DNA from 3 places in the Brevundimonas sediminis genome. Region 1 is predicted to be linked to each of the others. Evidence: predicted binding sites of a transcription regulator. Region 1 holds the regulator's gene; each other region holds the start of a gene.
The links. The regulator LexA, encoded in region 1, represses DNA repair genes until DNA is damaged. The targets are predictions, from matches to a motif close to ATGTTCNCNANNTGTTCT.
Positions count from the first base shown of each region.

Region 2: the regulator LexA is predicted to act here: its motif matches at 5,875-5,892, upstream of uvrA (excinuclease ABC subunit UvrA).
Region 3: the regulator LexA is predicted to act here: its motif matches at 6,617-6,634, upstream of recA (recombinase RecA).

Region 1 is NZ_JBLYQK010000015.1:29,488-39,884, forward strand. Features, by position in the region: gene trpD (anthranilate phosphoribosyltransferase) at 1-506, shown strand, start outside; gene trpC (indole-3-glycerol phosphate synthase TrpC) at 503-1,294, shown strand; gene lexA (transcriptional repressor LexA) at 1,389-2,081, shown strand; gene ACLQ7T_RS09945 (ComEC/Rec2 family competence protein) at 2,062-4,284, opposite strand; gene gltX (glutamate--tRNA ligase) at 4,247-5,671, shown strand; gene gltA (citrate synthase) at 5,736-7,037, shown strand; gene lepB (signal peptidase I) at 7,170-7,937, shown strand; gene ACLQ7T_RS09965 (EF-hand domain-containing protein) at 7,938-8,267, opposite strand; gene ACLQ7T_RS09970 (FUSC family protein) at 8,339-9,325, opposite strand; gene ACLQ7T_RS09975 (alpha/beta fold hydrolase) at 9,327-10,010, opposite strand; gene ACLQ7T_RS09980 (hypothetical protein) at 10,154-10,397, shown strand, end outside.
Region 2 is NZ_JBLYQK010000006.1:19,724-30,120, forward strand. Features, by position in the region: gene ACLQ7T_RS05245 (DUF1801 domain-containing protein) at 1-278, shown strand, start outside; gene ACLQ7T_RS05250 (hypothetical protein) at 269-475, opposite strand; gene trmFO (methylenetetrahydrofolate--tRNA-(uracil(54)-C(5))-methyltransferase (FADH(2)-oxidizing) TrmFO) at 475-1,869, opposite strand; gene ACLQ7T_RS05260 (hypothetical protein) at 2,013-2,831, shown strand; gene uvrA (excinuclease ABC subunit UvrA) at 2,853-5,795, opposite strand; gene ACLQ7T_RS05270 (group III truncated hemoglobin) at 5,938-6,417, opposite strand; gene ACLQ7T_RS05275 (hypothetical protein) at 6,445-6,885, opposite strand; gene ACLQ7T_RS05280 (hypothetical protein) at 7,013-7,150, shown strand; gene ACLQ7T_RS05285 (ATP-binding cassette domain-containing protein) at 7,116-8,684, shown strand; gene ACLQ7T_RS05290 (EAL domain-containing protein) at 8,681-10,258, opposite strand; gene ACLQ7T_RS05295 (flagellar basal-body protein FlbY) at 10,321-10,397, opposite strand, start outside.
Region 3 is NZ_JBLYQK010000032.1:5,242-15,638, reverse strand. Features, by position in the region: gene ACLQ7T_RS13785 (hypothetical protein) at 13-357, shown strand; gene ACLQ7T_RS13780 (hypothetical protein) at 461-1,711, shown strand; gene cysQ (3'(2'),5'-bisphosphate nucleotidase CysQ) at 1,722-2,507, opposite strand; gene chpT (histidine phosphotransferase ChpT) at 2,597-3,253, shown strand; gene ACLQ7T_RS13765 (response regulator) at 3,351-3,728, shown strand; gene ACLQ7T_RS13760 (CheR family methyltransferase) at 3,733-4,548, shown strand; gene ACLQ7T_RS13755 (M20/M25/M40 family metallo-hydrolase) at 4,613-6,493, shown strand; gene recA (recombinase RecA) at 6,737-7,816, shown strand; gene ACLQ7T_RS13745 (hypothetical protein) at 8,072-8,377, opposite strand; gene alaS (alanine--tRNA ligase) at 9,019-10,397, shown strand, end outside.

The DNA of each region.
Region 1 (10,397 bases):
ACCTCCTGGGCCCCCTGTCCAATCCGGCGCAGGCGAAGCGGCAGGTCATGGGCGTCTATGATCCCCGCCTGCTCGAGCCCCTGGCCGAGGTGCTGGGGCGTCTGGGCGCGATCCGGGCCTGGACCGTACACGGTCAGGGCCTCGACGAACTGACCGTCACCGGCGAGACCGAGGTGGCGGAATGGAAGGACGGCGCCGTCCATCGCTTCACCGTCGCGCCCGAGGACGCGGGCCTTTCCCGCCACGACATCAGCGCCATCCGCGGCGGCGACGCCGAGGAGAACGCCACCGCCCTGCGCGCCCTGCTGGACGGGGCGACCGGCGCCTATCGCGACGTGGTCCTGCTGAACGCCGCCGCCGCCCTGGTGGTCGCGGACAAGGCCGCCGATCTGGCCGAGGGCGCGGTTCAGGCCGCCGCTGTCATCGACGACGGCCGCGCGGCCAGGGCCCTGGCCGAACTGGTCGAGGCCACCAATACGCCCATCGAGGAAGAGGAGACGGCATGACCGACGTGCTGGAACGCATCGCCGCCTACAAGCGCGAGGACGTCGCCGGTCGGAAAGCCGCCCTGTCGCAGGACGCCGTCGAGGCCCGCGCCGCCCTCGCCTCGGCTCCGCGCGGCTTCCGCGCCGCCCTGGACCGCCACGTCGAGGAGACCGGCCGCCCCGCCCTGATCGCCGAGATCAAGAAGGCCAGCCCGTCCAAGGGCCTGATCCGCGCCGACTTCAATCCGCCGGAGCTGGCCAGGGCCTATGAGCGCGGCGGCGCCGCCTGCCTGTCCGTCCTGACCGACGGCCCCAGCTTCCAGGGCGACGACAGCTACCTCGCCGCCGCCCGCGACGCGGTCGCCCTGCCCTGCCTGCGCAAGGACTTCCTGGTCGACCCCTGGCAGGTGGCCGAGAGCCGCGCCCTGGGCGCCGACTGCATCCTGATCATCCTGGCCATGATCGACGACAAGCTCGCCGCCGAACTGCTGTCAGAGGCCGAACGCTTCGGCATGGACGCCCTGATCGAGACCCACGACGAAGCCGAGATGGCCCGCGCCTGCAAGCTGGGCGGCGATCTGGTGGGGGTGAACAACCGCTCGCTGCGCACCTTCGAGGTCGATCTGGAGACCACCGAACGCCTCGCCATGCTCAGCCCGGTCAAGGCCCTGCTGGTCGCCGAAAGCGGCATCTTCACCCCGGACGACGTGCAACGGGTCTCGGACGCCCATGCCCAGGCCATCCTCGTCGGCGAAAGCCTGATGCGTCAGGACGACGTGGAGGCGGCGACGCGGGCGCTGCTTCGGTAACCCTGCCTTAACCGGAACACCTCAGGAACAGTTTCTGGACGTTTGCGGTTTGTTCCGCTAGCGTTCTGGAAACCGGATTCGCCTCGAGGTCTGCATGCTCACCCGCAAACAGCACGAACTGCTCATGTTCATCCACGAGCGGATTCAGGAGACCGGCGTGTCTCCGTCGTTCGACGAGATGAAAGAGGCGCTGGATCTGGCGTCCAAGTCGGGCATCCACCGCCTGATCACGGCGCTCGAGGAACGCGGCTTCATCCGCCGCCTTGCCCACCGCGCCCGGGCGCTGGAAGTCACGAAGCTGCCGGAACAGGCCACCGCCGGCGCGCCGCGCGGCCATGCGGGCTTCAAGCCCGGCGTGATCGAGGGCGGCGGCCGTCCCAAGGCCGCCGAACCGGCCAATGACACCCGCGAACTGTCCCTGATGGGCAAGATCGCGGCGGGCACCCCCATTGACGCCATCGAGCACGAGACCGCCCGCTATCCGGTGCCGGAAGCCATGCTCGGCTCGGGCGAACACTATCTGCTCGAGATCGAGGGCGACTCGATGATCGAGGCGGGCATCCTCAACGGCGACATGGTCATCATCAAATCGACCGAGAACTGCTCGTCGGGCGAGATCGTGGTGGCCCTGGTCGAGGGCGAACAGGCCACGCTGAAACGCCTGCGCAAGAAGGGCGCGTCCATCGCGCTGGAGCCCGCCAACCGCAACTATGAGACCAAGATCTACGGCGCCGATCAGGTGGCCGTGCAGGGCAAGCTGGTCGGCCTCATCCGCCGCTATCACTGACGGTGGCGGCGTCGCCGTAGCGGCTCCACGGCCGCTCGCCGCGCACGTCAGACACCCACAGGGCCCGCCAGCGGTTCGCCGCGGCGGGTCCTTCGCGTTTCAGCTCCACCGCCCCGCCCCGGGCGTAGTCGAGCCCGTCCAGAACCAGCGTTCCGGCGCAGGATGGCGGCAAGGCGCTCACGACCGTCCGTACACTGACGACTGGCGCAGATCGACACAGCCCGTCCAGCTGTTCATCCGTCGGCGCCCGCCGGCCCCACCACAGCGCCACCGGTCCTGACGCTTCCGGCGCGCAGGAGAAGCGGCCGCAGGTCCACCCTTCCGCCGGACGCTCCATGGCCTCCAGCCCCTGGCGCCGGGTCCACACATCGACCGCAAACTGCCGCACGCCGGGCCGCACCACCGTCGCCCGTCCGTCCTCGACCCACGCCGCCTGCAATCCCCCGTCGCCGATCCACAGGTCGGGCGGCGCCGGACGGGGCCAGATCAGCACGGCGCAGGCCAGCGGCAACCCCAGCCATCGCAACGAACCGCGCCACAGGCAGCAGAACAGGACGCCCAGAAAGGCCGTCGGCAGGGCCGCCCCGGGCGCACTGGCGATCGTCTGCACCGCGCCGGGCAGGGCCGCCACCCGCTCGCCGACCAGAAGCATCGCCTCGATTCCCCGCGACGCCAGCCACAGGAAGGGCGCGCCCAGTCCCAAGGGCTCCAGCAAGGCGCCCAGCGCCAGCATCGGCATGATGACGAAGTCCGACAGGGGCACCGTCGCGAGGTTCGCCGCCAGCCCGTACATGGCCGAGCGGTTGAAATGCTGCATGGCGAACGGCCCGGTCGCCGCCCCCGCGACGAGGCTGGCGAGCACCGCCGCCCCGATCCAGGCGCCGGTCCGCTGCACCGCCAGGATCGGCCAGGGCGCGGAAATCTCCTTCGGCCGCCGGGGCCAGGCCTCGACCAGGGCGACCAGGGCCGCCGTGGCCGCGAAGGACATCTGGAATCCGGGCGTGACGACGGCCTCGGGCTGGAGGACCAGCACCACGAAGGCCGCCACCGCCAGCGCATGCATGGTGATCGCCTGCCGGTCCAACAGGACGGCGAGGAAGGCGATGGAGGCCGTCACCGCCGCCCGCTCGGCCGGGGGCGGCGCGCCAGAGATGACCAGATAGGTCCCCACCGCCAACAGACCCGCGACCGCCGCCACCTTCTTGCCCGGGACCCTGAGCGCCAGCCACGGCCACAGGGCGATCAGCAGCCGCGCCAGAAAGAAGGCGAAGCCGCCGACCACCGCCATGTGCAGACCGGAGATCGACAGGATGTGCGCCAGCCCGGAATCGCGCATGGCATCGACCTGGGCCGGGTCCAGCCAGGCCTCCTGCCCCGTGGTCATGGCCGCCGCCACCCCGCCCGCCCGCTCGCCCTGCCGCGCCACGATCCGTTTCGCCAGATCGAACCGGAGGGCGTTGACCTTCATCACCAGCCTGAGCCGCATCGGCGCCTCGGGCAGGACGGCGGACCGGGTCTCGCCCAGGCTGAAGGCCACCCCGCCGATCCGCTGGAAGAAGGCTGTGCGGCCGAAGTCATAGGCGCCGGGGCTGGCCGGCGCGGGCGGCGGGTTCAGGATGCCGAACAGCCGGATCGCCTCGCCCGGCGCGGGCGGCGTCGCATCCCTGACGGTGGCGCGGACGCGGACGGGCGTCGCCTCGGGCGCCAGGCCCCGGATCCGCACCGGGGCGACGATCACCCGCGGACCCGCCGCCCCCCGGCTGTCGACATCGACCACCCAGCCCTCGATCACCGTCGGCCCGTCCAGCGCCGGGGCGATCGGCGCGGCGACCGCGTCCGTCCTCAGCTTCGCCGCCGCCAGCCCCAGGGCGAAACTGGCCAGCATCAGCAGGCACAGGCTCCCCGCCCGCGCCACACGCCGTCGCCGGGCGATCAGCCAAACGCCCGAAAGCAGCCCGGCCGCCAGCAGCAGGAGCCACGCCGACGGTTCGCTCCGGAAGGCGAAATAGGTCGCGCAGCCGCCGCCGAAGGCCACCGGCGTCCACAACCGCCAGCGCAGGGTCTGGCTCGCGACCTCGCGCTCCAGAAATCCGACGATCCGGTCCCGGACCCTAGGCTTTGCGGCGAGCGGGGGTATAAGGACGGCCCGATCGGACCGACCTGCAATGACCTCCTCCCCCTCCTCCTCCGCCGAAGTCGTCACCCGCTTCGCCCCCTCGCCCACCGGCTTCCTGCACATAGGGGGCGCCCGCACGGCGCTTTTCAACTATTTGTATGCACGACGACACAACGGGAAGTTTCTCGTGCGTGTCGAGGACACCGACCGGGAGCGCTCCACCGACGAGGCGGTGAAGGCCATCTTCGACGGCATGGCCTGGCTGGAGCTGTTCGCCGACGAGGAGCCGGTGTTCCAGTTCTCGCGCGCCGATCGCCACCGCGAGGTGGCTGAGCAGCTGCTCGAGACCGGCCACGCCTATCGCGACTTCCTGACCGCCGATGAAACCGCCGCCCTGCGCGATCGGGCCAAGGCCGAAGGCCGAACCTTCGAGTCCCCGTGGCGCGATCGCGAGCCGACCGTCGATGACCTGCTCAAGCCCCACACCGTCCGCTTCCGCCGCCCGGCGGACGCCCCCGTCGTCGTGGAGGACGCGGTGCAGGGCACGGTGCGCTGGGAGACCGCGTCCCTGGACGACCTGGTCATCCTGCGCTCGGACGGGGCCCCGACCTACAATCTTGCCGTGGTCGTCGACGACCACGACATGGGCGTCACCCATGTGATCCGCGGCGACGATCACCTGAACAACGCCGCCCGCCAGAGCCTGATCTATGACGCCCTCGGCTGGACGCGCCCGACCTTCGCCCACATCCCGCTGATCCACGGTCCGGACGGCGCCAAGCTGTCCAAGCGGCACGGGGCGCAGGCGGTGCATGAGTACGCCGAGATGGGCTACCTGCCCGAGGCCATGCGCAACTATCTGGCCCGCCTCGGCTGGGCCCACGGCGACGACGAACTGTTCTCGGACGAGCAGGCGCGCGCCTGGTTCGATCTGGGAGGTATCGGCAAGGCGCCGTCGCGGCTGGACTTCGACAAGCTGGCCCACGTGAACAGCCACTGGATCCGGCTGGCCCAGGACGACCGGCTGGCCAAGATGACCCTGGACGTTCACCTGTCCCGCGGCCACGCCCTCGCGCCGGACGACGAGGCCCGCCTGCTGCGCGCCATGCCGTTCGTGAAGGACCGCGCGAAGACCACGCTGGAGCTGGCCGACCAGACGGCCTTCGCCCTGAAGACCCGGCCGCTTTCCATCGATGAAAAAGGCCTCGGCCTTCTGTCGGGCGAATCCGGCGAGCGGATCGGCCGCCTCCGCGACCGTCTGAATCTGTTCGGCAGCTGGGACGTCTTCGCTCTCGAAAGCGAGCTCAAGGCGTTCGCCGAAGAGGAAGGCGTGGGCTTCGGCAAAATCGGTCCGGCGACCCGCGCGGCCCTGACCGGCGGGGCCGCTTCGCCCGATATCGCGAAAACTTTGGCCGCTCTGGGACGAGAAGAAAGCCTCGGGCGCTTGGATGATGCGCTGCGAAAGACTAAGTGAAGTTCACAAATGAAACGCGGTCCGTCGCCTCCCCGCGCGAGACCGTTCTGACAAAGGGGCTGAAATGACCGAACAAGCCAAACCCGCCGGTACGGCGACCCTCAACTACGCCGGAAAGTCCGTTGAACTTCCGGTGCTGGCGGGCTCCACCGGCCCCGACGTCATCGACATCCGCAAGCTGTATGCGGGTACCGACGCCTTCACCTTCGACCCGGGCTTCACCTCGACCGCCTCGTGCGAGTCCGGCCTGACCTTCATCGACGGCGACGCCGGCGTGCTGCTGCACCGCGGCTATCCGATCGACCAGTTGGCCTCGGATTCGAACTTCATCGAAGTCTGCCACCTGCTGCTGCACGGTGAACTGCCGAACGCGGCGCAGTACGACGCCTTCAAGAACAGCATCACCATGCACACCATGCTGCATGCGCAGTTCGACCGCTTCTTCGAGGGCTTCCGTCGCGACGCCCACCCGATGGCCATCATGGTCGGCACCGTCGGCGCCCTGTCGGCCTTCTACCACGACAGCCTGGACATCCATGATCCGGTGCAGCGCAACATCTCGGCCATCCGTCTGATCGCCAAGATGCCGACCATCGCGGCCCGCGCCTACAAATACCACATCGGCCAGCCCTTCGTTTCGCCGCGCAACGACCTGTCGTACGCCGAAAACTTCCTGCGCATGTGCTTCGCCGTCCCGGCCGAGGACTACCAGGTCGATCCGCGCCTGGTCCGCGCCATGGACCGCATCTTCACCCTGCACGCCGATCACGAGCAGAACGCCTCGACCTCGACCGTCCGTCTGGCCGGTTCCTCGGGCGCCAATCCGTTCGCCTGTATCGCCGCCGGCATCGCCTGCCTGTGGGGCCCGTCGCACGGCGGCGCCAACGAGGAGGCGCTCAACATGCTTCAGGAGATCGGCACTCCGGACAAGATCCCGGAGTTCATCCAGGGCGTGAAGGACCGCAAGTACAAGCTGATGGGCTTCGGCCACCGCGTGTACAAGAACTACGATCCGCGCGCGAAGGTCATGCAGCAGTCGGCCTACGAGGTCCTGGAAGCGACCGGCCGCCAGAACGACCCGCTGTTCGTCGTCGCCAAGGAGCTGGAGAAGGTCGCGCTGAGCGACGAGTATTTCACCTCGCGCAAGCTGTTCCCGAACGTCGACTTCTATTCCGGCATCACCCTGTCGGCGATGGGCTTCCCGACCAGCATGTTCACCGTGCTGTTCGCCCTGGCCCGCACCGTCGGCTGGATCGCCCAGTGGCAGGAAATGATGGCCGACCCGGGCCAGAAGATCGGCCGCCCGCGTCAGCTGTACACCGGCCCGACGCAGCGCGACTATGTGCCGATCGAGAAGCGCGGCTGATCTGCGCCCGTTCGCTGAAATCGGGAAACGCCGGGGCGAAAGCTCCGGCGTTTTTCATGTCCGGACACGAATTCCGGACGTCCGGACGCTGCAAGCGTTGATGCCTCCCGCCAGACCCTCTTTCCTGCGCCCATGACCGAAGACGCCAAGACCCCGCCCGGATCGCTCACCGGATCCCTCCACGAACTCACCGAGACCCTGAAGGTCATCGGCATCGGCCTGCTGGCGGCCACCGTCATCCAGACCAGCCTGTTCCAGCCCTTCACCATCCCCTCGTCCTCGATGGAGCCGGGTCTGGTGACCGGCGACTATGTGGTGGTGTCCAAATTCGCCTACGGCTGGAGCCGGGCGTCCCTGCCCCTCAACCCGCCCCTGCCCGGCGGCCGCCTGTTCGGCCGGCAGGCCGAACGTGGCGACGTCGTGGTCTTCCGCCGCCCCAGCGATCCGCAACAGACCTGGGTGAAGCGGGTGATCGGCCTCCCGGGCGACCGCGTCCAGGTCATGGGCGGAACCGTCTTCATCAACGGTCGTCCGATCCGACGGACCCCGCTCGACATCGTCCAGGATCACGACGCCCCGGACCGTCAGGTGCTGCAGGTGCGCGAAACCCGCCCCGACGGCACGCCCTACCTGACCTACGACGGCGGCTCGGGCCTGCCCGGGGACGACACGGGCGTCTACGTCGTGCCCGAGGGCCAGTACTTCATGATGGGCGACAACCGCGACAACTCGCTGGACAGCCGCTGGCCCGCCGACGTCGGCGTGGGCCTGCTGCCCGCCGAGAACATCGTCGGCAAGGCCGAGGTCATCGTCGCCTCCTGGAAGCCGGGGGCCGGGCTGTTCAAGCCCTGGACCTGGTTCAACCTGCAGGCCGGGCGATTCTTCAAACCGGTGCGCTGATCAGCGCCGGAACTCGTCAAAGCTGATCGCGCCGTCGCCGTTGCGGTCCAGCTGATCGAACGCCGCGCGGGAGCCGTGATGGGCCTGCGTCTGGGCCAGGGACGGGGCGGCGACCGCGCCCAGCGCCAGACCCGCCGCCAGCGCCGCGACGGCGTGCCACAGACGGGCGCGCCCCCGCCCGACCGGCCCGTCGCCGATCTCGCGCTCCATGAAGGTCCGCACCGCCTCGCTGACGGTCTGGCCGTTGCGGCGGCAATGATCGGCGAAGGCCGTCTTGGCGCCGTAGGGCACCCGAACCTCGATCGTTTCGCTCTTCTTGGGCGGCTTCATCGGTCCATCCTCTTCCAGAGCCCGGAGAGCCCCGCGTCGCGCACCAGAATGTGGGGTCCGCACGCTCGCGTCTAGATCAGATGCAGGTCGCGGAAACGGGCAATCAGGTCATCGAGGTCGCGGTGCATGTGGGTCAGGCCGATGGCCGCCGCGCCCCGGGCCAGATCGCCCTCCTCACCGCCCCGCTTCAGGGTCGGATCGATGTCGCCCAGAAATTCGGTCGCCTGCCCCCGGGACAGGCTCTCCAGTCGCCGGACGGCCGCATGCGTGGCCTCGCCCCACGGTCCCAGCCGGTCCAGCGCGCCCTCGGCCTGAAAACCGCGCCCCAGGATGACGATGTCGCTCCGGACACGCCAGAAGGTCCGCACCAGCGCCGCCCGGTCCGCCGTCTCCTTCTGCGCGCCCGGCAGGTCGATGACCGCGCCGGCCGCCTGCCCCAGCGCATCCAGCCGCTTCTTCAGGTCCGCATGTCGCCGGGACAGCTCCGCTCCATCCGCCGCCGCGCCCGTCATCACCAGCGCCAGCAGCTCCGCCGCCTTCCCGGCCGCCTCCAACGCCTGCAGCTTGAAGGCCTGGCGCGCGTGGCGGGGGAAGAGCAGCAGGATGGCGATCACGCCGACGCCGCTGCCGACCAGAATCTCCATCACCCGGTCCAGCGCCAGCTGCGCCGGCCCCTCCGGCCCCGCGCTGCCCGCGATGATGATGGCCGCGGTCACCGGCGCCACCTTCAACCAGGGCCGCCCGGGGCTGAAGAAGGCCAGTCCCGCGACCGAAGCGGCCAGCCCCGCCATCATCCAGTTGACGCCTTCGGGGCGGACAAAGGCCACCAGTCCGCCCACGACGGCGCCGGCCAGCGTCCCGAGAGCCCGGTCCCGCGCCACGATGAGCACGCTGCCCCCGACGCTGGTCTGGATCACCACGATGGCCGAGATCACGCTCCAGTAGGCGTGCGGCAGCTTCAGCGCCGTGGCCAGATAGAAGGCGGCGACCGCGCCGATGGCGATCTGCAGCGCCGCGCGCACCTCGGCCGCCCGGCGGGGGCTCAGGGCGCGCGCCATCTCAGCGCTCCATCCAGCGGGCCAGCGCGCCGCTGACCAGCCCCGGCGCCTCGATGGGCGTCAGGTGGCCGCAGCCGGGGGCGATGACCAGCTCCGCGTTCGGCAGCAGGGCCGCCATCTCGCGATGCCCCTCGGGCGGGGTGATCCGGTCCACCTCGCCGCACAGCACCAGGGCCGGGCCCGCGAAGGCGCGCAGGGCCGCCGCCCCGTCCTCACGGATCAGGCTGCTCTGACGGATGAAGACCTCTGCGCCCAGCCGTCGGGTCATCGCCTTCACCCGCCCGGCCATGTCCGGGTCGGCGACGTGGTCCGGCGCCAGATAGCTGCCCAGCAGCCGGTCGCCGATGCCCAGAAACTTGCCCGAGGCCGTGGCCAGCCGGGTCAGATGCGCCCGCTCGGCGGCGCGCTCCGGCGTATCGGGCCGAAACGCCGTGTCCAGCAGGGCCAGCCGTTCGATCCGCTCCGGATGCCGCATCAGCATGGCCTGGGCCACATAGCCGCCGAGCGAGAAGCCCGCGACCGAGACCGGCCCGTCGGACAGCGCGAACACGCCGTCGACCAACGCCTCCATGGTCTCGCCCCGGGTGATGTCGGCCACCCGCAGATCGAACCGGTCCGACAAGGCCGTGACCTGGTCCCGCCAGAGGTCGGAGTCGTTCAGCAATCCGGGGATCAGGATCAGCACCGGCGCCGTCTCCGCTCGACGTGGCGCTCGCCGTCCCTTGTCGATCGGGGGAAGATCATCTCTGCGGGATCCATCCCCGCCAACATCGGGTGCGGCACGCGCGCCGTCCAGTCCTGATCGGCATTGCACCAGCCAGGTTCGTCATGACAGTCTGGCGGAACACCGAGATCCGGACACCGCTGCTGATGCTCCTTCTGCGCCTGACCTGTGTCGCCCTGCTGGCCGCTACGGCCTGGTCGGGGCCCGCCGTGGCGCAGGCGCCGCCGGCCGCGCCCCGGATCGAGGACCATATGGCGTGGTACGACGCCACCCTGCGGGAAACTGCGGATGTGCCGGCGTCGGAACGCACGCGGTTGATCGTCCAGCGGATCAGGAACCTGAACCCGG
Region 2 (10,397 bases), on a different contig from region 1:
AAACGATCAAGTGGAACGCGCCCAGTTTCGCGGACGGAGATCAGGACCGGGTCACGCTCGGGATCGAGCGCAAGGGCGGTGCGCGTCTGGTCCTGCATCGTGGCGCGGCTGTACGGGCCCCGTCCGGTTTCGCCGTCGAAGATCCGGAGCGCCTTGCAAAATGGCCGTCGTCCGACCGGGGCGTGGCGACCTTCGCGGACCTGTCCGCCGTTGAAGCGAAGGCGGCCGATCTGGAAGACCTGATCCACCGCTGGATCGCGGCGAACCGTCAGGCCTGACCGGCGGGCGGCTGCAGGCTTAAGATCTTGCGATCCAGTCGGGCCACCTCGTCCTCCAGCCGCGCCTTCTCGGACGCCATATCCACGGGGGTGCCGTCGTCATAGGTGATCTGCGCGCCCTTCGCGATCAGGTCGAGGCGGTAGAGCAGGGTGGTGCGGCGGTCGATCAGACGGCCCAGTTCGGTCGGTTCGCTCATCAGCCCGCGTCCCGCCAGGCCTTGAGGGCCTCGAGACCGCGAACGCTCATCAGCCGCTTCTTGGCCCGGCCGCGCTCCTTGGGATGGATGCGGTTGCCGTCGGCGTCCTTGCGCGGCGCCTCCAGCGGCGGCAGCAGGCCGTAGTTGATGTTCATCGGCTGGAACTTGGAGCCTTCCAGATGCCCGCCGGTGATGTGCTCAACCAGCGCGCCGATGGCCGTCTCCGGCGGCGGGGCGGACAGGTCACGACCCAGCGCCTGCGCCGCGGCCAGACGACCGGTCAGCAGCCCCATGGCCGCGCTCTCGACATAGCCCTCGACGCCCGTAACCTGACCGGCGAAGCGCAGGCGCGGTATGGCCTTCAGGCGCAGTTGCTTGTCCAGCAGTTGCGGGCTGTTCAGGTAGGTGTTGCGGTGCAGGCCGCCAAGGCGTGCGAACTGGGCGTTCTGCAGGCCCGGGATCATGCGGAAGGTCTCGGCCTGCGCCCCGTGCTTCAGCTTGGTCTGGAAGCCGACCAGGTTGAACAGGGTCCCCAGGGCGTTGTCCTGACGCAGCTGGACGATGGCGTGGGCCTTGACGGTCGGATTGCGCGGATTGGTCAGGCCGACCGGCTTCATCGGGCCGTGGCGCAGGGTCTCGCGACCCCGCTCGGCCATCACCTCGATGGGCAGGCAGCCGTCGAAATAGGGGACGTTTTCCCAGTCCTTGAACTCGGCCTTCGGCCCGTCCAGCAGGGCGTCGATGAAGGCCTCGTACTGGTCCTTGTCCATCGGGCAGTTGACGTAAGCGGCGGCGTCTCCGCCCGGGCCTTCCTTGTCATAACGCGACTGACGCCAGGCGATATCGAAGTCGATGCTGTCCGCGTGGACGATGGGGGCGATGGCGTCGAAGAAGCTCAGGCTCTCCTCCCCCGTGGCCTTCAGGATGGCGTCGGCGAGCGCGGGCGAGGTGAGGGGGCCGGTGGCGACGATGACATTGTCCCACTCTTCCGGCGGCAGGCCGGCGATCTCCTCGCGCACCAGGGTGACCAGCGGATGGGCCTCCAGCTTCGCCGTGACCGCCTGAGAGAAGCCGTCGCGGTCCACGGCCAAAGCCCCGCCCGCGGGCACCTGATGGGCGTCGCCGCAGGCCATGATGATCGAGTTCAGCGCCCGCATCTCGGCATGGAGCAGGCCGACCGCGTTATACTCCCAGTCATCCGAGCGGAAGGAGTTGGAGCAGACCAGCTCGGCCAGCCCGTCCGTCTGGTGCGCGTCGGTCTTCACGCCGGGCACGCCGCGCATCTCGTGGAGGATGACGGGCACGCCGGCGTTGGCGATCTGCCAGGCGGCTTCCGAACCGGCGAGGCCGCCGCCGATGACGTGAACGGGAGAGGGGGAGGGGGGCGTGCTCATGCGGGCGTTCTAGCGGCCTCGCCGTCAGATGCCAGCACCAACATCCGGGACCGGCGCGGGACCGCCGGTCGCACCCGGTCGGATTTCCACTGACACCTGCCGGACCTGTCACTAGAACGGGCGACGAGTCACGGAGTCCTCCCATGAAGATCAACGCCACCGAAGCCGCCTTCGAAGGCTTCCGCATCAGCCGTCGACGGCCCGGCGTGATCGCGGCCTGGGGCGGAGTCTGGCTGCTGGGCCTGATCGTGATGCTGCTGGCGGCCCTGCCTCTGGTCGCGCCGTTCATGGAGGAGTTCGCGGCCGCCGGCGGCGACGCCGCCCGCCTGTCCGCGGACGCCACCGCGGCTCTGGAACGGACCTCCCTGCTGATGATCCCGATCGCTGTGGTCATGCAGGCCGTGCTGGGCGCTGCGGTGTATCGCGCCGTTCTGACCCCGGAAGCGCCCCGCTTCGCCTTCCTTCGTCTGGGCCGCGACGAGGGACGGGTGCTGGTCGCGGCGCTGGTGCTGGGCTGCATCAGCGTCCTCTTCAACTTCGGGGGCGAGGCGCTGGTGACCTGGGCGACGGCGGCCGGCGGAATGATCGCGGGCGCCGTGGTCTGGCTGGCGGTGACCGGCCTGATGATCTGGGTGTCGGTGCGGCTCTGTCTGGCCGTCCCGCTGACCTTCGTGCGGGAGCGGCTGGCCTTTGCGGAGGCCTGGAAGGCGGCCCGTCCCCTGTTCTGGCCGCTTCTGGGCCTGAACATCGTGGTTCTGGCGCTCGCGGCGATCGTCGTCCTGCTTCTGGTCCTCATCGGCTGGCCGTTGAGCGTCGCCATGGCCAGCGGCGGGCCGGGAACCCCGATCGCGGCCGTCGGCGCCCTGCTGACCCTGCTGCTGCTGCCTCTGGGCATGGCGATGGTCTCGACCCTGCTCTGGGCCCCCTTCGCCGTGATCGCCCGCGACCTGCCGAAACCCTGAACGCGCGACCGGCGCGGACCGTCAGGCCCGCGCCTTCGCCTTGACCTTCGCCGGCCTGGCGGCAGCCTCTGACAGTCCGGCCACCCGCGCCTTGCGACGCGCCTCGTGCCGGTCCAGCACCTCCTTGAGGTATTTTCCGGTCCAGCTCTTCGGGTTCTTCGCCACCTCTTCGGGCGTGCCGACGGCCACGATCTCGCCGCCGCCGTCACCGCCCTCGGGCCCGAAGTCCAGCAGGTAGTCGGCCACCTTGATGACATCGAGGTTGTGCTCGATCACCACGATCGTGTTGCCGCTCTCGACCAGCTCCTGAAGCACCTCCAGCAGCTTGCGGGTGTCCTCGAAATGCAGGCCCGTGGTCGGCTCGTCGAGGATGTAGAGGGTCTTGCCTGTCGCCCGCTTCGACAGCTCCTTGGACAGCTTGACCCGCTGGGCCTCGCCGCCGGAAAGGGTCGTGGCTGACTGGCCGACCTTGACATAGCCCAGACCGACCCGCTCCAGCGTCTGCATCTTGTCGCGGATCGACGGCACGGCCGAGAAGAAGCGGGCGGCCTCTTCCACCGTCATATCAAGGACGTCCGAGATGGACTTGCCCTTGAACACGATCTCCAGCGTCTCGCGGTTGTAGCGCTTGCCGTGACAGACGTCGCAGGTGACGTAGACGTCCGGCAGGAAATGCATCTCGATCTTGATCAGGCCGTCGCCCTGACAGGCCTCGCAGCGTCCGCCCTTCACATTGAAGGAGAACCGGCCGGGGCCGTAGCCCCGCGCCTTGGCCTCGGGCAGGCCGGCGTACCAGTCGCGGATCGGGCCGAAGGCGCCGGTATAGGTGGCCGGGTTCGAGCGCGGGGTGCGGCCGATCGGAGACTGGTCGATGTCGATGACCTTGTCGAACTGCTCCAGTCCCTCGATCCGGTCGAAGGCGGCCGGGGCGTCGGACGCATTGTTCAGGCGACGGGCGGCCGCCTTGTAGAGCGTCTCGATGGTGAAGGTCGACTTGCCGCCGCCGGACACGCCGGTGATGCAGGTGAACAGGCCGACGGGGATCTCGCCCGTGACGTTCTTCAGATTGTTTCCCGTGGCGCCCGAGACCTTGAGCATCCGCTTGCGGTTGACCGGACGACGGCCTTCGGGCGGCAGCTCGATCTCCTTCTCACCGGTCAGGTATTTGCCGGTCAGGGAGTTGGGGTTGGCCATCACCTCTGCGGGGGCGCCGTGGGCACAGACCGTGCCCCCGTGAACGCCGGCCGCCGGCCCCATGTCGATGACATAGTCGGCGGTGAGAATGGCTTCCTCATCGTGCTCGACCACCAGTACCGAATTGCCGAGGTCCCGAAGCCCCTTCAGGCTTTCCAGCAGGCGGGTGTTGTCACGCTGGTGCAGGCCGATGGACGGCTCGTCGAGGACATACAGGACGCCGGTCAGGCCCGAACCGATCTGGCTGGCCAGACGGATGCGCTGGCTCTCGCCCCCGGACAGGGTGCCGGAACTGCGCGACAGGTTCAGATAGTCCAGGCCGACATTGTTCAGGAAGCCGAGGCGGTCGTTGATCTCCTTCAGGATCCGCCGCGCGATCTCCATCTGCTTGTCGGTCAGCTTGCCCTCGAGACCCAGGAACCATTCGTGGGCATGCCGGATCGACAGCCAGGAGACCTCGGCGATGTCCTCGCCGGCGATCTTCACCGCCAGCGCCTCCGGCTTAAGCCGCTTTCCGCCGCAGGCCTCGCACGGGGTTTCGGACTGGAACCGGCCCAGTTCCTCGCGCACCCAGGCCGAGTCCGTCTCGCGCCAGCGACGCTCGAGGTTCGGCATCACGCCCTCGAAGGCCTTCAGAGTCTCGTATTTCCGGGCGTTGTCGTCATAGACGAATTTGATCTTCTCGCCGCCCGAGCCGTGCAGGATCACGGTCTGCGCCTTGCCCGGCAGCTCGCGCCAGGGCTTGTCCATCGAGAAGCCATAGTGGGTCGACAGCGACTGCAGGGTCTGGGTGTAGAGCGGCGAAGGGCCGCGCGACCAGGGCGCCACCGCACCCGCATGCAGACTCTTGTCCCGATCCGGCACTACCAGATCGGCGTCGAAGGCCAGCTTCACGCCCAGGCCGTCGCAGACCGGGCAGGCCCCGAACGGGTTGTTGAACGAGAACAGCCGCGGCTCGACCTCGCTGATGGTGAAGCCCGAGACCGGGCAGGCGAACTTTTCGGAGAAGGTGATCCGGCGCGGCCCGGTCTCGCCTTCCATCGTATTGGCCCACTCCGCCACAGCAATGCCGTCCGCCAGACCCAGGGCCGTCTGAAGGCTGTCCGCATAGCGACCCTCAAGGCCCTGCTTGGTGACGATCCGGTCCACCACGATGTCGATGTCGTGCTTGAACTTCTTGTCCAGCGCCGGGGCGTCCTCGATGGCGTAGAACTCGCCGTCGATCTTCACGCGCTGGAAGCCCGCGCGCTGCCACTCGGCCATTTCCTTCCTGTACTCGCCCTTGCGTCCGCGGACGACCGGGGCCAGCAGCAGGATGCGCTCGCCGTCGGCCAGGGCCGTCAGCTTGTCGACCATCATGGAGATGGTCTGGCTCTCGATCGGCAGGCCGGTGGCCGGGGAGTAGGGGATGCCCACCCGCGCCCAGAGCAGGCGCATGTAGTCGTGGATCTCCGTCACGGTGCCGACGGTCGAGCGCGGGTTCTTCGACGTCGTCTTCTGCTCGATGGAAATGGCCGGGCTGAGGCCCTCGATCAGGTCCACGTCCGGCTTGCCCATCAGCTCCAGGAACTGGCGGGCGTAGGCGCTCAGGCTCTCGACATAGCGGCGCTGGCCCTCGGCATAGATGGTGTCGAAGGCGAGCGAGGATTTGCCCGAGCCCGACAGGCCCGTCATCACCACCAGCTTCTCGCGCGGAATGTCGAGATCGACACCCTTGAGATTGTGCTCGCGGGCGCCGCGGACGCGGATGAAGTTGTGCTTTTCGGTCATGGAATCCGGAGAACGCGGAGGGGCCGGGGAGGGTCCGGCGCGACAGCGCTATATGGGGGACAGTTCGGGAAAATCAGCAAGAACATTATAGGAACTCACCTCCGGTTTCGCCAGCCTGCTGACAGCAGGTGGCAGCAGCCCCTCAGTCCTGCGGCGTCCACGGCCTTCGGTAACGCTCTCCCGGTCCCAGAAGGACGCTGTTCGCATTGGCCACGCCCAGTTCCAGGCTCGCGGCGATCCGGCGGGCCCGTTCCATGAAGTGGGCGGCGGCGTCAGGCGGGCAGACCTCGCGGGTCGTCTCCTCGAACAGGGACAGCCAGCGGTCGAAATGGGTCGCGTCGACGGGCAGGGGCAGGTGCTTCGGCATCGGGCGCCCCTGATAGACGCCCGTCGACAGGGCGACCGACGACCAGAACAGCTTCATCTGCGCCAGATGCGGCGCCCAGTCCTCGACCCGCTCGGCGAAAATCGGGCCGATCAGGGCGTCGTCGCGGACCCTTGCGTAAAAGGCCTCGACCAGCCGGTCGATCATCGCCTCGTCGATTCCGGTTCCGGCGCGAATGCGATCCGTCGCGGCCTTGCGGCGCTCGGCCATGGCGTCAGCGGTGTCGGCGTGGGTCATGGTCGGGATGTAGGGACGCCGTTGGCCTCAGTCATCCGCGATCAGGAAGTCGCCCGCGTTGAAGGTCAGCAGGCAGCGGGCGTCGCCGCCGGACGCATCCACGGAGCAATAGTCCACACCGATCAGGTTACGGATGACCGGCGCGGTCGACCGGTACCGGCGCCCGCCTTCCTCGAACCCGCTGCCCACCCGCTCGCTGTGCGGCCCGAGGGCCTGCCAGAACGCCGCCGCGAGCGGGCCGTCACAGGTAAACAGCAGCAGTTCGTCGCCGCCGTCGATCACCTGCCTGTAGGCGCCGCGTTCGGCCGCCTGCCGGATGCAGTCGGCATACAGCCGGGCGTGCGGACCGGTCGGCCGGGTCTCCAGCGGCGTATAGTCCGGAGGCGGGGCGGCGGCCTCGGGGCCGTGAGCGCAGGCCGCGGTGGCGAGCAGGGCCGCAACGGCGGCGAAGCGGATCAGATGGCGCATGGAAATCCTCCCGGGACGCAGCCTTTCACGGTCTCGTCAGCGCGGCCAGACCTGAAAAGGCTTGCACGGAAGGCGATCCGCACCCATCCTTTCGCTATCGAGTGAGTTCACTGGAGGCCCGACGATCATGATCAGCACGCTGGAAACCGGTTTCGCCCTTTCCGCCCCGCTGCTGCTCGTGCTCGCCTATGCCCTCACTCCGAAGCCCAGGCCCGTCCGCATCCGCGCTCGTGACGCTCGCTCGCGTCGCGGCCCGCACGCCTGACGGCCAGACCCTTTTCTCTGATCTGACCCTCGCCTTCGGGCGGGAGCGCGTTGGACTTGTCGGCCGGAACGGCTCGGGCAAGACGACCCTCCTGCGTCTGATCGCCGGCCTGGCGGAGCCGGTTGACGGCGTTGTCACCCAGGCCGGACGGGTCGCCTGGCTGGCGCAGAGGCCCGATCCCGCCCCCTCCGAAACCGTCGCCGGAACGCTGGGCGTCGCCGACGCCCTGGATGTCATCGCCCGTATTCTGGCCGGCGACGGCGGCCCCGGCGATCTGGAAGCGGCCGACTGGGGACTGGACGACCGGGTCTCGGCGGCGCTCGCCGAGGTCGGCCTCGCCGGCCTGGACCTCGCCCGACCGACGGCGTCGCTCAGCGGCGGAGAACAGACCCGCCTCCGCCTGGCGGCCCTGCTGCTCGACCCGCCGGACCTGCTGGTGCTGGACGAGCCGACCAACCATCTGGACCGGGATGGGCGGGCGCAGATCGCCGCCCTGCTGGCGCGCTGGCCCGGCGGCGCGGTCGTGGCCAGCCATGACCGGGCCCTGCTCAGGTCCATGGACCGGATCGTGGAGCTCTCCAGCCTCGGCGTCGCGGTCCATGGCGGCGGCTATGATCTCTATGCCGGGCGGAAGGCCGCCGAGCGCGCCGCCGCCGAACGGGACCTCGACGCCGCCCGGCGTGAGGCGACCGCCGCCGCGCGCGAGGGGCAGAAGGCCCTGGAGCGCAAGGCCCGGCGGGACCGGGCCGGCCGCGCCTTCGCGATGAAGACGTCCGAACCGAAGATCCTGCTCGGCTCCATGGCTGAACGGGCGGAGAACTCCGGCGCGCGCGAAGGCCGCCTGACGGAGCGCCGGATCGAGGCGGCGGAGGCCGGTCTGGCGTCCGCCCGGGCCCGTGTCGAAAGGGGCCGGGCCATGGACCTGCAGTTGCCGCCGACCGGGCTGGCGGCGGGCCGCACGGTGCTGACGCTTGAACAGGCGCGTTGGTCCGCCCCCGACGGCCGGAGCATTCTTCACCCGGTGTCGCTGGCGCTGACCGGTCCGGAGCGACTGGCGGTCACGGGGCCGAACGGCGCCGGGAAATCGACCCTGCTCAGGGTGATCGCCGGCGATCTCGAGCCGACGTCCGGCCGGGTTGATCGTCCTGTCGCGGCGGCGCTTCTGGATCAGGACGCAGCCCTGCTGCGCCCCGGTGAGACGCTGCTGGAGGCCTGCAGACGTCTCAACCCGGGGCTGGACATCAACGCGGCTCACGCCGCCCTGGCCCGGTTCCTCTTTCGCAACGCGGCGGCTCACAAGCCGGTCGAGGCGCTGTCCGGAGGAGAGCGGCTACGCGCCGCCTTGGCCTGCGTCACCGGCGGCGATCATCCGCCGCAACTGTTGATTCTGGACGAGCCCACCAACCATCTCGATCTGGACTCGATCGCGGTGATCGAGGCCGCGCTGCGCGACTACGACGGAGCCCTGGTGGTCGTCAGCCACGACCCGGACTTCCTGCAGGCGATCGGCGTGGACCGGACGCTGGCGCTTTAGCCCCAGCCCACGACCTCGCCCCGGCGTCGGTTGGTGACGGGCGCGGCGACGACGGGGGTCTCGGCAGGACGGCCGAACAGCCAGCCCTGACCGAAGTCGACGCCGAGGGCCTTCATCGCGGCCGCCTGCTCCTCGGTCTCGATCATCTCGGCCACGGTCTGGATCTTCAGCTCCTGGCAGAGCTTGAGCAGGTGACTGGCCAGGGCCTGGACCTTCGGATCGGCCTGATGCTCGCGTGCGAAGACCCCGTCCAGCTTGAGGAGGTCCACGGACAGCTGACGCAGGTAGTCCAGCGACGCCGCGCCCACGCCGTAGTCGTCCAGGCAGACGCGGATGTCCGCCTCCCGCAGGGCCTGCAGGCGCCGGTTGGCGGCGGGCAGGTCCGGCACCGACGCCGTCTCGGTCACCTCGACCATGAGGCGTTTGCGAACCTCCGGCGCGGCGGCGGTCATCCGGAGCAGTCCCTCGACGTAGCGGTCATCGCCCAGCGAAACGCCCGACACATTGATCGCGGCCTTGACCAGCCCGAAGCCGGGCTTGCGCATCTGGGACACGGCCTTTTCGGCGACAGCCAGATCAAAGTCCTCGATCAGCCCCAGCTCCTCCGCCATCGCGATCGGGCCGGTCGGCGCCTGATGGGCGCCGCCGAAGCGGGACAGGGCCTCGAAATGGTGCACCAGGCGGGTGTCCAGCGAGACGATCGGCTGCCAGGCGAGGGTAAAGTCGCGGGTCCGGACGATGCCGCGGAAACGGTCGGCGTTCTCGACCGTGCGGCGCAGACGTTCTGCGAACCGATCGCCTGCGGTCACGCCGTCCTTCAGACATTCATTCAGCGCCAGTCGCAGGGTGCGCACCGCGACGGCGGCCTCCACGGCGCCGATGTCGGCCCGGCTGGCCTGGGCGGACAGGTCCAGACCTTCCGCCGCGCCGAGCGCGCGGATCTCGACCGTCAGGTCCACGATGTCCGTGCTGTTCCGCATCAGGGCGAACCGGTCCGGCGCCAGCTTCGCGGCGCTGGCCCCGTTCAGCGAGGCCGACTGGAGGCAGGCCTCGATCCTCTGGGCGGCGTTGCGGTGCGCGTCGTCGTCCAGCGCGTCGAGACCGGGAATCTCGACGAAGTCGACGCTCAGGCCGGGCGGGTTGGGCACGGCGCCCGCTCCCAGCAAGCCGCTCAGACGCTTGAGCAGCCCCCGGGCGTCGAGCAGGGGCTCGGTCTGCGGGGCGACCGCCTGATAGGCCACGCCCTGCCAGGCCACGGCGCAGGACACGAAAGGCGCGAGATCGGGCAACAGGAAGGCCCGCAGAACGGCCTTACGCGCCCGGCCGTCGCCGGTCAGGATCTCGACGTCGACCGGCGCGGAGCGGACACCCGGAGACAGGGCCCGAACCGCAGACATCACCCGCGCGCGGGACGCATCGCCCAGGAAGCTTTCAAGCGGCTGGCCGCTCCAGGCCGCGCCGGGGTCCACGCCCGGCACAGGCCCCGCGCCGATGGCGAAGGTCACCGACTCCCCGTCCAGCTCAAGGAGCACGTCGGAAGCCGCGAAAGCCATGCCGAGAAGGCGCGATTTCATGTTCATGCCGGAGCCATACGCCGACTTGCGTTAAAAACGCCTTTGCGCGTGTGCGCCCAGGGTTAAGCGGTCCGGTTGAACGCGAAGGCGCGGGGATCGGCGGTGTTGGCCTTGCCCGAAGCGCCGTACGCGGACGGCG
Region 3 (10,397 bases), on a different contig from region 1:
GTGGAGGATTCGATGTCACTCGCGGCCATGCTGGCCCTTCTGTCCCTGTCGGGCGCGCAAGCCGCGCCGGACTCGCCCCTGCCTTACGAGGGAGTGGTGCGCTGCGCCGGCCTGACCCAGGCGGCGTCGGAGCTGGAAGGCGGGGAGAGCAATGACGGGCGCGCCCTGTATGACGCCGCCCTCTACTGGTCCCTGACCGCGACCCAGGCCGCCGCGGCCATGGGCCGGAACGCCGCCCTCGCCGAGACCGAGCAGACCCGCGCCCGCATCCGCGCCGTCCGTGAGCTGAGCGCCGACAACGCCGACGCCCGGGCCGAACTGCAGCGCTGCCGCGCCCGCGCGCCCCGTCTGGGTTGAGGTTTTTTCAAGTCGAACCACCCGCGCGGCGCTGCGTTTGCTTGGAGACCGTCCGGGGACACATCGTCCGTCCCGAAGCGGGACGGGCCCGGAGCTGGCGTACATGTTCGAATTCGGCCGTGATCTGAGAAAGCTGTTCGAGAAGGCCCGCGAAAGCGAGGACCTCGGCTGGCTGGAGCTGATCGGACCCGATCTGGTGCAGATCGAGGCGCGGCGGGAGGCCGTCGACGCCGGGCGGATCTCGGCCCGGCGACCGTTCGACGGCTGGATGCGCGCCTCGGCCCTGTGGCGGGAGCATGCGCGCCGGACCGGCAGCCGCGCCAGTCTGGAACGCGCCGCCTCGGCCGCCTCGGACGCCGCCCGGCATACCGGCGACCTGGATCAGACCGCCGCCGCCGCGATCGAATCCGCCGCCATTCATCTGCTTCGCTTCGACCTTTTCGGCGGCCCCGCGACCCTGACCGCCGCCCTGTCCGATCTGCAGGCCCTGACCTGCGAACGGGCCGCCACCCGGTCGTCGGCCGCCGCCCTGCACGCCCGCGTGTCGGCCCGCCGGGCGCGCCTCAGCGGCGAGACGTCGGCGCTGATGGACGCCGCCGCCCTGCTGGACGCCGCGGTCCACGACGCCCGCGTCCTGCCCCCGCCCGTGGCGGACGAACTGCGGCTCGACCGCGCCGCCCTGCTGCTGGAGGCGGGGGTGGCGCGCCGCGACCCGCGCATGCTGGATCAGGCGGGACGCGATCTGCGCGCCCTAGTCGAGACCGCGTCGTCCGACCAGCGCCCCCTGACCCGCGCCCGCGCCCTCGCCCTGGCCGGGGCGGGGATGATCGCGCTGGCGACGCTGGCGAAGGACACGACGGCCGCCGCCCAGGGTCGCGCCCTGTTTGACGCCGCCGCGGACCAGTTCACCCCGGATCACAGCCCGCTGGACTGGGCGGCCGTCCTGCTGGCCGGCGTCGCCGAGCACAGCCCGCTGATCGTACTGGCGCAGGCCGAGGCCATGACCTGCGAGCCGGGCCTGTTGCTGGGGGCGCTGGTGCGCGAGCGCAGACTCGCCGCCGAGGTCGCCACCGCCGAAGCCCTGGGCGATGTGAAGGGGCTGGTCGGTCTGGAGGCCGCCGTGCGCCGTCGCCTGTCCGAGGCCGGGCGCGCCCGTCCGCTGGACTGGGCCGCCGATCAGATCAGCATGGCGAAACTGGCCATGGCCCGCGCCCGCCTGACCGGCACGCCGGCGCGGATGGTGGGCCTGATGCTGGCCGAGGCGCTGGAGACGGCCCGTGAGGAGGGCGCGCCCACGCTCGCCGACCGCGCCGTACTGGCCATGCCGGAAGCCGCCGGCCGACCCGCCGCCTGACCGGCGTCCGTTAGCCGCCCAGCGCCACGAAGCCGCCGTTGGCGTGTCCCGGCTTGCCGTAGCGCAGCGGAGCGCCGTCTTCGGCCATGACCCGTCCGCCCGCGGCTTCCAGCACCGCCTGCCCGGCCGCCGTGTCCCATTCGGACGTGGGGCCGACCCGCGGATAGGCGTCGAACCGCCCCTCGGCGATCAGGCAGAATTTCAGCGAGGAATCCATGCCCTGCCATTGGGCGCAGCCGTAGCGGACGCCCAGACGGTCGGCTTCCTCATCGGTCAGGCTGTGGCTCATCAGGGCGATCGGCGCCGCCGGGCGCTCCCGCACCTGGATGGGCGCCCAGGCCTCGCCGAACCGGCGGCGGAAGGCGCCCTTTCCGGGGGCGCCGCTGCGCCAGGTGACGCCGGTGGCCGGGGTCGTCACCACGCCCGCGACCGGCGTGTCCCGATGGATCAGGGCGATGTTGACCGTGTAGCTCTCACGGCCCTCGACGAAGCCGCGCGTGCCGTCCAGCGGATCGATCAGCCAGAACCATTCCTTCAGGGTCGCGGGCGCGCCCTCGGCCGCCACCTGTTCCTCGGCCACGGCCTGCACGCCGGGATAGAGGGTCGCCAGGCGGTCCAGAATAAGGGCTTCCGCCTCCCGGTCCGCCCGGGTGACGGGGCTGTCGTCGGCCTTGGTCTCGGCCACGACGCCGTTGCGCCAGTAGGGCAGGATCACGCGGGCCGCGTCCTCGGCGATGTCGGCCAGGGCTTCGGCCAGGGCGCCCGAGGCGAGGTCGGCGATCAGTCGTTTGCTCATGCCGGGACCGATAGAGCATCCCGGCGGTTTGAAGAACCGGCAAATCAGGTCAGCCTTGGGGATACTCCGCACGCTCTCTCCCGGACCCGATGACCGACACCGCGCCGACTCCCGCCCTGCCCGACGGACAGGCCCTCGCCACCCTCATCGCCGGCAAGCTGTGCCATGACTTCATCAGCCCGGCCGGCGCGATCAGCTCGGGTCTGGACCTGCTGAAGGACCCGACCGCCCAGGACATGCGCGACGACGCCATGGGCCTGATCGAGGCCAGCTCGAAGAAGATGATCGCCCTGGTGAATTTCGCCCGCGTGGCGTTCGGGGCCGCGACGTCGGCCGAGCGGTTCTCGGGCGCCGAGCTGGGCGTGCTGGTGACGGGCCTGACGGAAGGCGGCCGCGCGACCCTGGACTGGGCCGTGACCGAAGGGACCTATTCCAAGCCGCAGGCGCGGGCGCTGGTGAACCTGGCCTATCTGACCATGGCCGCCCTGCCCTCCGGCGGGACCGCCACGGTGCGCACCCACATCGCCAGCGACGGCATTGTGATCGAGGGCCGGGCCGAGGGACCGCGCGCGCGGCTGAAGGGCGAGGCGGTGGCCGGTCTGGCGGGACAGCCGCTGACCGAGGGCCTTCCCGGCCAGTGGATCCAGCCCTACTGGCTGTGGCTGACCGCCCGCGACGCCGGCGGCGCGCTGGACGTCCAGACCGAAGAGGGCCGGGTGTCGCTGACCGCCCGCATGCCTAACTGAGGCTTAAGCCGGTTTCCCAAGGACTCGTTAACCGGGTCGGGGCGATCATAAAGGACAATGCACACGCGGGCGTTGCGGCCCGAGTCGCCTTCAGGATATGCGCTTGACCCCCAGGACCTGTCTGATCGTCGACGACAGCCGGATCATCCGGAAGGTCGCGCGGCGCATCGTCGAGGGCCTCGGCTTCGAGGTCGATGAAGCCGCCGACGGCTCCGAGGCCCTGGCCTTCTGCGCCGGCCTGCTGCCCGAGGTGATCCTGCTGGACTGGTCGATGCCGGTGATGGACGGGCTGACCTTCCTTCGCCGCCTGCGCGCCCTGCCCGGCGGCGACGCGCCCAAGGTCCTGTTCTGCACCATCGAGACCCGCGCCGACCGCATCGCCGAGGCCCTGTCCGCGGGCGCCGACGACTATGTGATGAAGCCGTTCGACGGCGAAATCCTGAGCTCGAAATTCGCCGAGGTGGGGGCCGTCTGAACCCATGTCGCCGGAGGATTTCGATCGCCTGCAATCGCTGATGGCCTCGCGCGCGGGGTTCCGGCTGGCGCGCGACCGGATGAAGCTGGCCGAGCATCGGCTGGGGCCGGTGGCCCGCCGCGAGGGGTTCGAGACTGTGGACGCCATGCTGGCCTCGCTGTGGGCCAAGCCGGTGGCGACCCTGGGCTGGGCGATCATCGAGGCCCTGCTGAACCCCGAAACCTGGTTCCGCCGCGACCGCCCGACCTTCGACACCCTCGGCAAGGAACTGCTGCCCGCGCTCAGCCGGGCGCGCAGCGGCCAGCCGGTGCGCATCTGGTCGGCCGGCTGCTCGACCGGGCAGGAGGCGCTGTCGATCGCCATGACCGGGCTCGAGATCGGCGCGCCGGTCGAGGTGACCGGCACCGACCTGTCCCAGCGGGCGCTGGAGAAGGCCCGCACCGGCGCCTACACCGGCTTCGAGATCCAGCGAGGTCTGAAGGCCGAGACCATGCTGCGCTGGTTCGACCAGACCGACGAGGCGTGGATCGCCAAGCCGCAATTGCGCGCCGCCGTCCACTTCGCCCGCGCCAATCTGCTGGACGCGCCGACGGACGACGTCCGGTTCGACGTCATCTTCTGCCGGAACCTGCTGGACGACGTGGACCCCGCCCGTCGGACGCAGGTGCTGGACAATCTGGAGCGACGACTGGTTGATGACGGCGTCCTGTTCCTCGGACCGGACGAGCGGATCGACGGCGACAGCGTGGCCTTCCGCGCCGTGTCCGGCCGCCGCGGCCTGTTCGTGAAGGCGCCCTCGTCGATCCGTCGCGCGGCCTGATCCCCCTTCGCTAATCCGCCGGGATGCCCTAGCGTCGCCGTCGTCTGGACAGGGGAGCGTCTTCATGCGGCTGTGGTGGCTGATCGGATCTCTGGTGATCGCGCTGGGCGTCGGGGTGCTGACCCTGCAGGTCCCCCGGCCGGCCCCCGCCACGGCGCCCGCGACCGCCTTCTCGAGCGACCGGGCGATGATCGACATCCGGGCCATCGCCCGACAGCCGCACCCGGTCGGCTCGGCCGAGCATGTCCGGGTGCAGGCCTATCTGACCCAACGGATGGGCGCGCTGGGCCTGCAGACCTCGACCCAGACCGGCCCGCTGTCGCCGGGCGCCATCCGCCGGCTGGAGCGGGCGGGGGGCGATCCGGCCGCCGCCGACTACAGCGTGACCAATCTGGTCGGCGTCCTGCCAGGGCGGGATCCGACCCTGCCCGCCGTCGCCCTCATGGCCCACTACGACACCACGGTGAACTCGCCGGGGGCGGCCGATGACTCCAGCGGCGTGGCGGCGGTGCTGGAGACGGTCCGGGCGATCCGGGCGCGGGGACCGGCGGACCGCACGCTGGTGGTCCTGCTGACCGACGGCGAGGAACTGGACCTGGACGGCGCCCGCGTCTTCTGGGGCGGCCACCCCCTGCGCGACCGCATCGGCGCGGTGGTCAACCTTGAGGCGCGCGGCGGCGGGGGCCGGGCCATGATGTTCGAAACCGGGGTCGGCAATGCGGAGACCGTCGCCCTGTTCGCCGACAGCGCCCCCCGGATCGGGGGCGGGGTGACCTCCAACGCCCTGGCGGTGTTCGTCTACCGCCAGATGCCGAACGGCACGGACTTCACCATCCCGGCGCGGCGCGGGGTGCAGGGGCTGAACTTCGCCTTCATCGGTCGACCCGACCAGTACCACGCGGCGTCCTCGACCCCGGATCAACTGGATCAGGGCAGCGTCCAGCACATCGGCGCCCAGGCGCTGGAGAGCGCCGACGCCCTGCTGCGGGCGCCCGCCCTGCCGGCGGCCGGACGCGACGCCGTCTTCGCCGACCTGTTCGGCCGGATCATCATCCACTATCCGCCGGAGACCGGCTGGATCCTGTGGGGTCTGGCGGCGGGGCTGCTGGGCGCGGCCTGCGCCCTGGCCCGCAGGCGCATGGGGCTGACCGCCGCCGAGGTGGGCCGCGGGATGGTGGACGGCCTGTGGTTCCTGTCCGCCGGATGGGTGGTCCTGCACGTGGTGCGCGCACTGGGCGGACCGATGGCCGGACGCATCGACAGCGCGGACGCCTACTACACCCTGCTGGCGCGACTGCCCTGGCTCGAGGCGGGCGCCGCCATCGCCGTCCTGGCGATGATCCTCGCCGTCCTCGGCGGCCGCGCCCGGCCGGATCGCCGGGTCTCCGCCGGCGCGCTTGCGATGCTGACCCTGGCCAGCGTGCCGCTGGCGGGCCTGAGCTGGCCCGTCCTGATCGCGGGCGGCATGGCGGCGGGCCTGTCCCTCGCGCCGCAACTGGCCGCCCGGACCCTGTGGGGCGGCTGGACCGGACTGATCGCCCTGATGCTCGTCCTCGCGGCCGGCGCCCAGGCGGCGGCGCCCGGAACGGCCTTCCTCCTGCTCTGGCCGGCCCTGCTGACGGCCGGGGCGGCGATGGTCGCCGCCCTCCACGACCCCGCCTTCCTCAAGCCGACCGCCCCCCTGCCCGTCGCGCTGACGGCCGTGCTCGGCGGCGCCTGGCTGGTCGGCCTGGCGCATCCGGTCTTCCTCGGAATCGGCATGGACCTGCCCGGCGTGCTGGCGATCCTCGGCCTGCCCGGACTGATGCTGGTGCGGCCGCTCGGCCCGGACGGCGCCGCTCGCCGCCCCGTGCTGATGATCGCCCTGGCCGTCCTGCTGCTGGGCGCGGGCCTGTCCGGCGCCGCGACCCTGGTCGAGCCCATGATCGCGGCCGCGACTCCCTGACAGGCTCAAGAGACTGGCGGATATCAGCTTTCCGACATCGGCCTTCGCTCGACGCCCGGCCGGAAGATGAACGGATGCGTCATTTCTGGACGCATGGAACGGGAACTTCGCAAGGACAGAAAGAGAACATCTTGTGAACCGGAACAAAACGTGTCCATAGTCCGCCTCACACAACGAGGGGGCGGGTCCGTGGCGGGTCTCTCCCGAAACCAGATGGGAATCATGGCAAGGGAGACGAAGGCAATGTCACAGGCGGCTCTGAAGTTGGTAGGCAAGGAAGACGGCGACAAGCAACGCGCTCTGGAGGCGGCGATCGCCCAGATCGATCGCGCCTTCGGCAAGGGCTCGGTGATGAAGCTCGGCAAGGCCGGGCAGGTCGCGGAGATCGAAAGCGTTTCGACCGGGTCGCTCGGTCTGGACATGGCCCTGGGGATCGGCGGTCTGCCGGTCGGCCGGGTGATCGAGGTCTTCGGACCGGAATCCTCGGGCAAGACGACCCTGGCCCTGCACACCGTCGCGGAAGTCCAGAAGAAGGGCGGCGTGGCCGCCTTCGTCGACGCCGAACACGCGCTGGACCCGGTCTACGCCCAGAAGCTGGGCGTCAACCTGGACGACCTTCTGGTGTCGCAGCCCGACACGGGCGAGCAGGCGCTGGAAATCGTCGACACCCTGGTGCGCTCGGGCGCCGTGGACATCGTGGTGGTCGACTCGGTCGCCGCCCTGACGCCGCGCGCGGAAATCGAGGGCGAGATGGGCGACAGCCTGCCCGGCCTGCAGGCGCGCCTGATGTCCCAGGCCCTGCGCAAGCTGACGGCCTCGATCAACAAGTCGAAATGCATCGTCCTGTTCATCAACCAGATCCGCCACAAGATCGGGGTGATGTACGGCTCGCCCGAAACCACGACCGGGGGCAATGCGCTGAAATTCTACGCCTCGGTTCGTCTGGACATCCGCCGCACCGGCGCCATCAAGGACCGGGACGAGGTGGTCGGCAACACCACCCGCGTGAAGGTGGTCAAGAACAAGGTCGCCCCGCCGTTCCGCGAGGTCATCTTCGACATCATGTACGGCGAGGGCATTTCCAAGCTGGGCGAGGTCATCGACCTGGGCGTCAAGGCCGGCATCATCGAGAAGTCGGGCTCCTGGTTCAGCTATGACTCGACCCGCATCGGTCAGGGTCGCGAGAACGTTCGCGCCTTCCTGAAGGCCAATCCGGATGTGTCCGCGGCGATCGAGAAGGCCGTGCGCGCCTCGACCAACAAGATCGCCGACGACATGCTCGGCACGCCCGAGCCGGACGAGGGGCAGGACCTGGAGGGCTGATCGCCCTCCCCCTGCCTTCGCGGGGGACGAGCGGCCCGGACGCCCGGGACTGAGACGAAGCCGTCTGGGCCTGCAGCGCCCGCGTCCTTCGCACGCCTTGACCGGCGACATCCCGGGCCCGGGCTTCGGCTCCTTCGCGCCGCCTGCAGACACTTCTCCGATCCGGTCCGGCGACCCGCCATCCGACCCCGCCGGGCCGGGACCGGACGGAGCGGCCGCTCAACTCCCCGCCGGGGTTGAGCGGCCTTTTTTTCGTCAGGGCAGGAGGACCGGCCCCATGTCGCCGCAGTGGTAGATGAACTCTTCGTCGTAGTAGGCCGTCGGGATGTAGGGCACCGACACCTGGGCCGCGTACATCGGATCATAGCTGGTCACGCAGGTGTCGGTGACCGTGCCGAGCGGCTGGGTCTTCGCGGCGTCCGCGTAGTAGGTGTAGGAGAAGGCCAGCGGATAGTACTGGTTGTCGTACCAGGTGTAGCCGCCGTTCGCCATCGCGGTGGCGGAGCCCAGGGTGGCCAGAACGGCCGTCAGGGCGCCGAGGCCGAGGGTCTTCAGCTTCATCACATCCTCCAATGCAAGTTGCACGACATGTGCAATCCCGAGTTGGCAGGCCTGTAACCTTGAGCTGCAAGTCAAATAGCTGTTACCGCAACGGTTGCCGAACGGTCCGCGCCCACACGCCCTTCACACCCGCCGCCTTCGGCGTCCGCTCCCCGTGCGATCCGCTCCGGTGATCCGTCATCCGGCCCGGCGAATCCGGGCGGTCCCGTCCTGCCCTCGAGCGGGTCCGGCCACAGACTTCCCGGATGAAGCAGGCCTCCCGCTGTAACGCCCTCATGAGAGAGCTCTGCGTCGGACCGGGTTGGTGCGGCGGGGTCATCGACGGCGAGCCGGGCCACGTTGACGTCCATAGTCCTGAAGCCGGTCCGGTCACCGCCGGGCAGGGCGTCGACGGGCTTCCGGAGGCTGAAGGCTTCGCCGCACTGACCCATCCGGCGGAGTACGGGAAATGGCGCGCGCGGCTGATCCCTGTGTTTGTTCGACAGATGGGCGCCGACACCGTGGCGCCGCCGAACTCCAATGGGACGCGCCCTGACCGAAGCGGGGCGCGGACAGGTGATTTCCCTCCGAAATCCCTATATGACGCCCGGTCTTCCCCCGACGCCGTCCGGCGTCCGGCCCCCGCTAGCACGATCGTTCTTATGACCAGCCTGAAACAGATCCGCTCGACCTATCTCGATTTCTTCGCGGCCGACGGCCACGAGAAGGTCCACTCGGCTCCGCTGGTGCCGCAGAACGACCCGACGCTGATGTTCGTCAACGCGGGCATGGTCCCGTTCAAGGACTACTTCACCGGCGCCGCCAACCCGCCCTGGCCCCGCGCCACCAGCTCGCAGAAATGCGTGCGCGCCGGCGGCAAGCACAACGACCTGGATAACGTCGGCTACACCGCGCGCCACCTGACCTTCTTCGAAATGCTGGGGAATTTCAGCTTCGGCGACTATTTCAAGGAACACGCGATCGACCGCGCCTGGTCGCTGGTCACCAAGGACTTCGGCCTGTCGCCCGACCGGCTGATGGTCACCGTCTACATCGACGACGATGAGGCCTTCGACATCTGGAAGAAGGTCACCGGCTTCCCGGATCACAAGATCGTCCGCATCGCCGGCAGCGACAATTTCTGGGCTATGGGCGACAACGGCCCCTGCGGCCCCTGCACCGAGATCTTTTACGACTACGGCGACCACGTCGCCGGCGGCCCGCCCGGTTCGCCCGATGAGGACGGCGACCGGTTCGTGGAGATCTGGAACAATGTCTTCATGCAGTTCGAGAAGGAGAACGACCAGATCGTTCGCAGCCTTCCGAAGCCCTCGGTCGACACCGGCATGGGGCTGGAGCGGATCGCCTCGGTGCTGCAGGGCAAGAACTCGGTCTTCGACACCGACCTGTTCCAGACCCTGATCGCCGCCTCGGAAGAGGCCACCTCGACGAAGTCGGATGAGGCCCATGCGTCGAGCCACAAGGTCATCGCCGACCACCTCCGCTCGTCCTCCTTCCTGATCGCGGACGGCGTGACGCCGTCGAACGAAGGGCGGGGCTATGTCCTGCGCCGCATCATGCGCCGCGCCATGCGCCACGCCCACCTGCTGGGCGCCGCCGACCCGCTGATGCACCGTCTGGTGCCGACGCTGGTGAGCGAGATGGGCGAGGCCTATCCCGAGCTGAAGCGCGCCCAGCCCTTCATCGAGGACACGCTGAAGCAGGAGGAGATCCGCTTCCGCACCACCCTGTCGAAGGGCATGGCCCTGTTCGACACCGCGGTGCAGGGCTTCCGCCCCGGCGACATGCTGGACGGCCAGACGGCCTTCACCCTGTCCGACACCTACGGCTTCCCGCTGGACCTGACCCAGGACGAGGCCCGCCGTCGCGGCTTCTCGGTCAATGTGGACGGCTTCGAGGCCGCCATGGCCGAGCAGCGCCAGCGCTCGCGCGAAAACTGGAAGGGCTCGGGCCAGACCGCCAACGCCGCCGAATGGCTGTCCGTGCGCGACCGTCTGGGGCCGACGGTCTTCACCGGCTA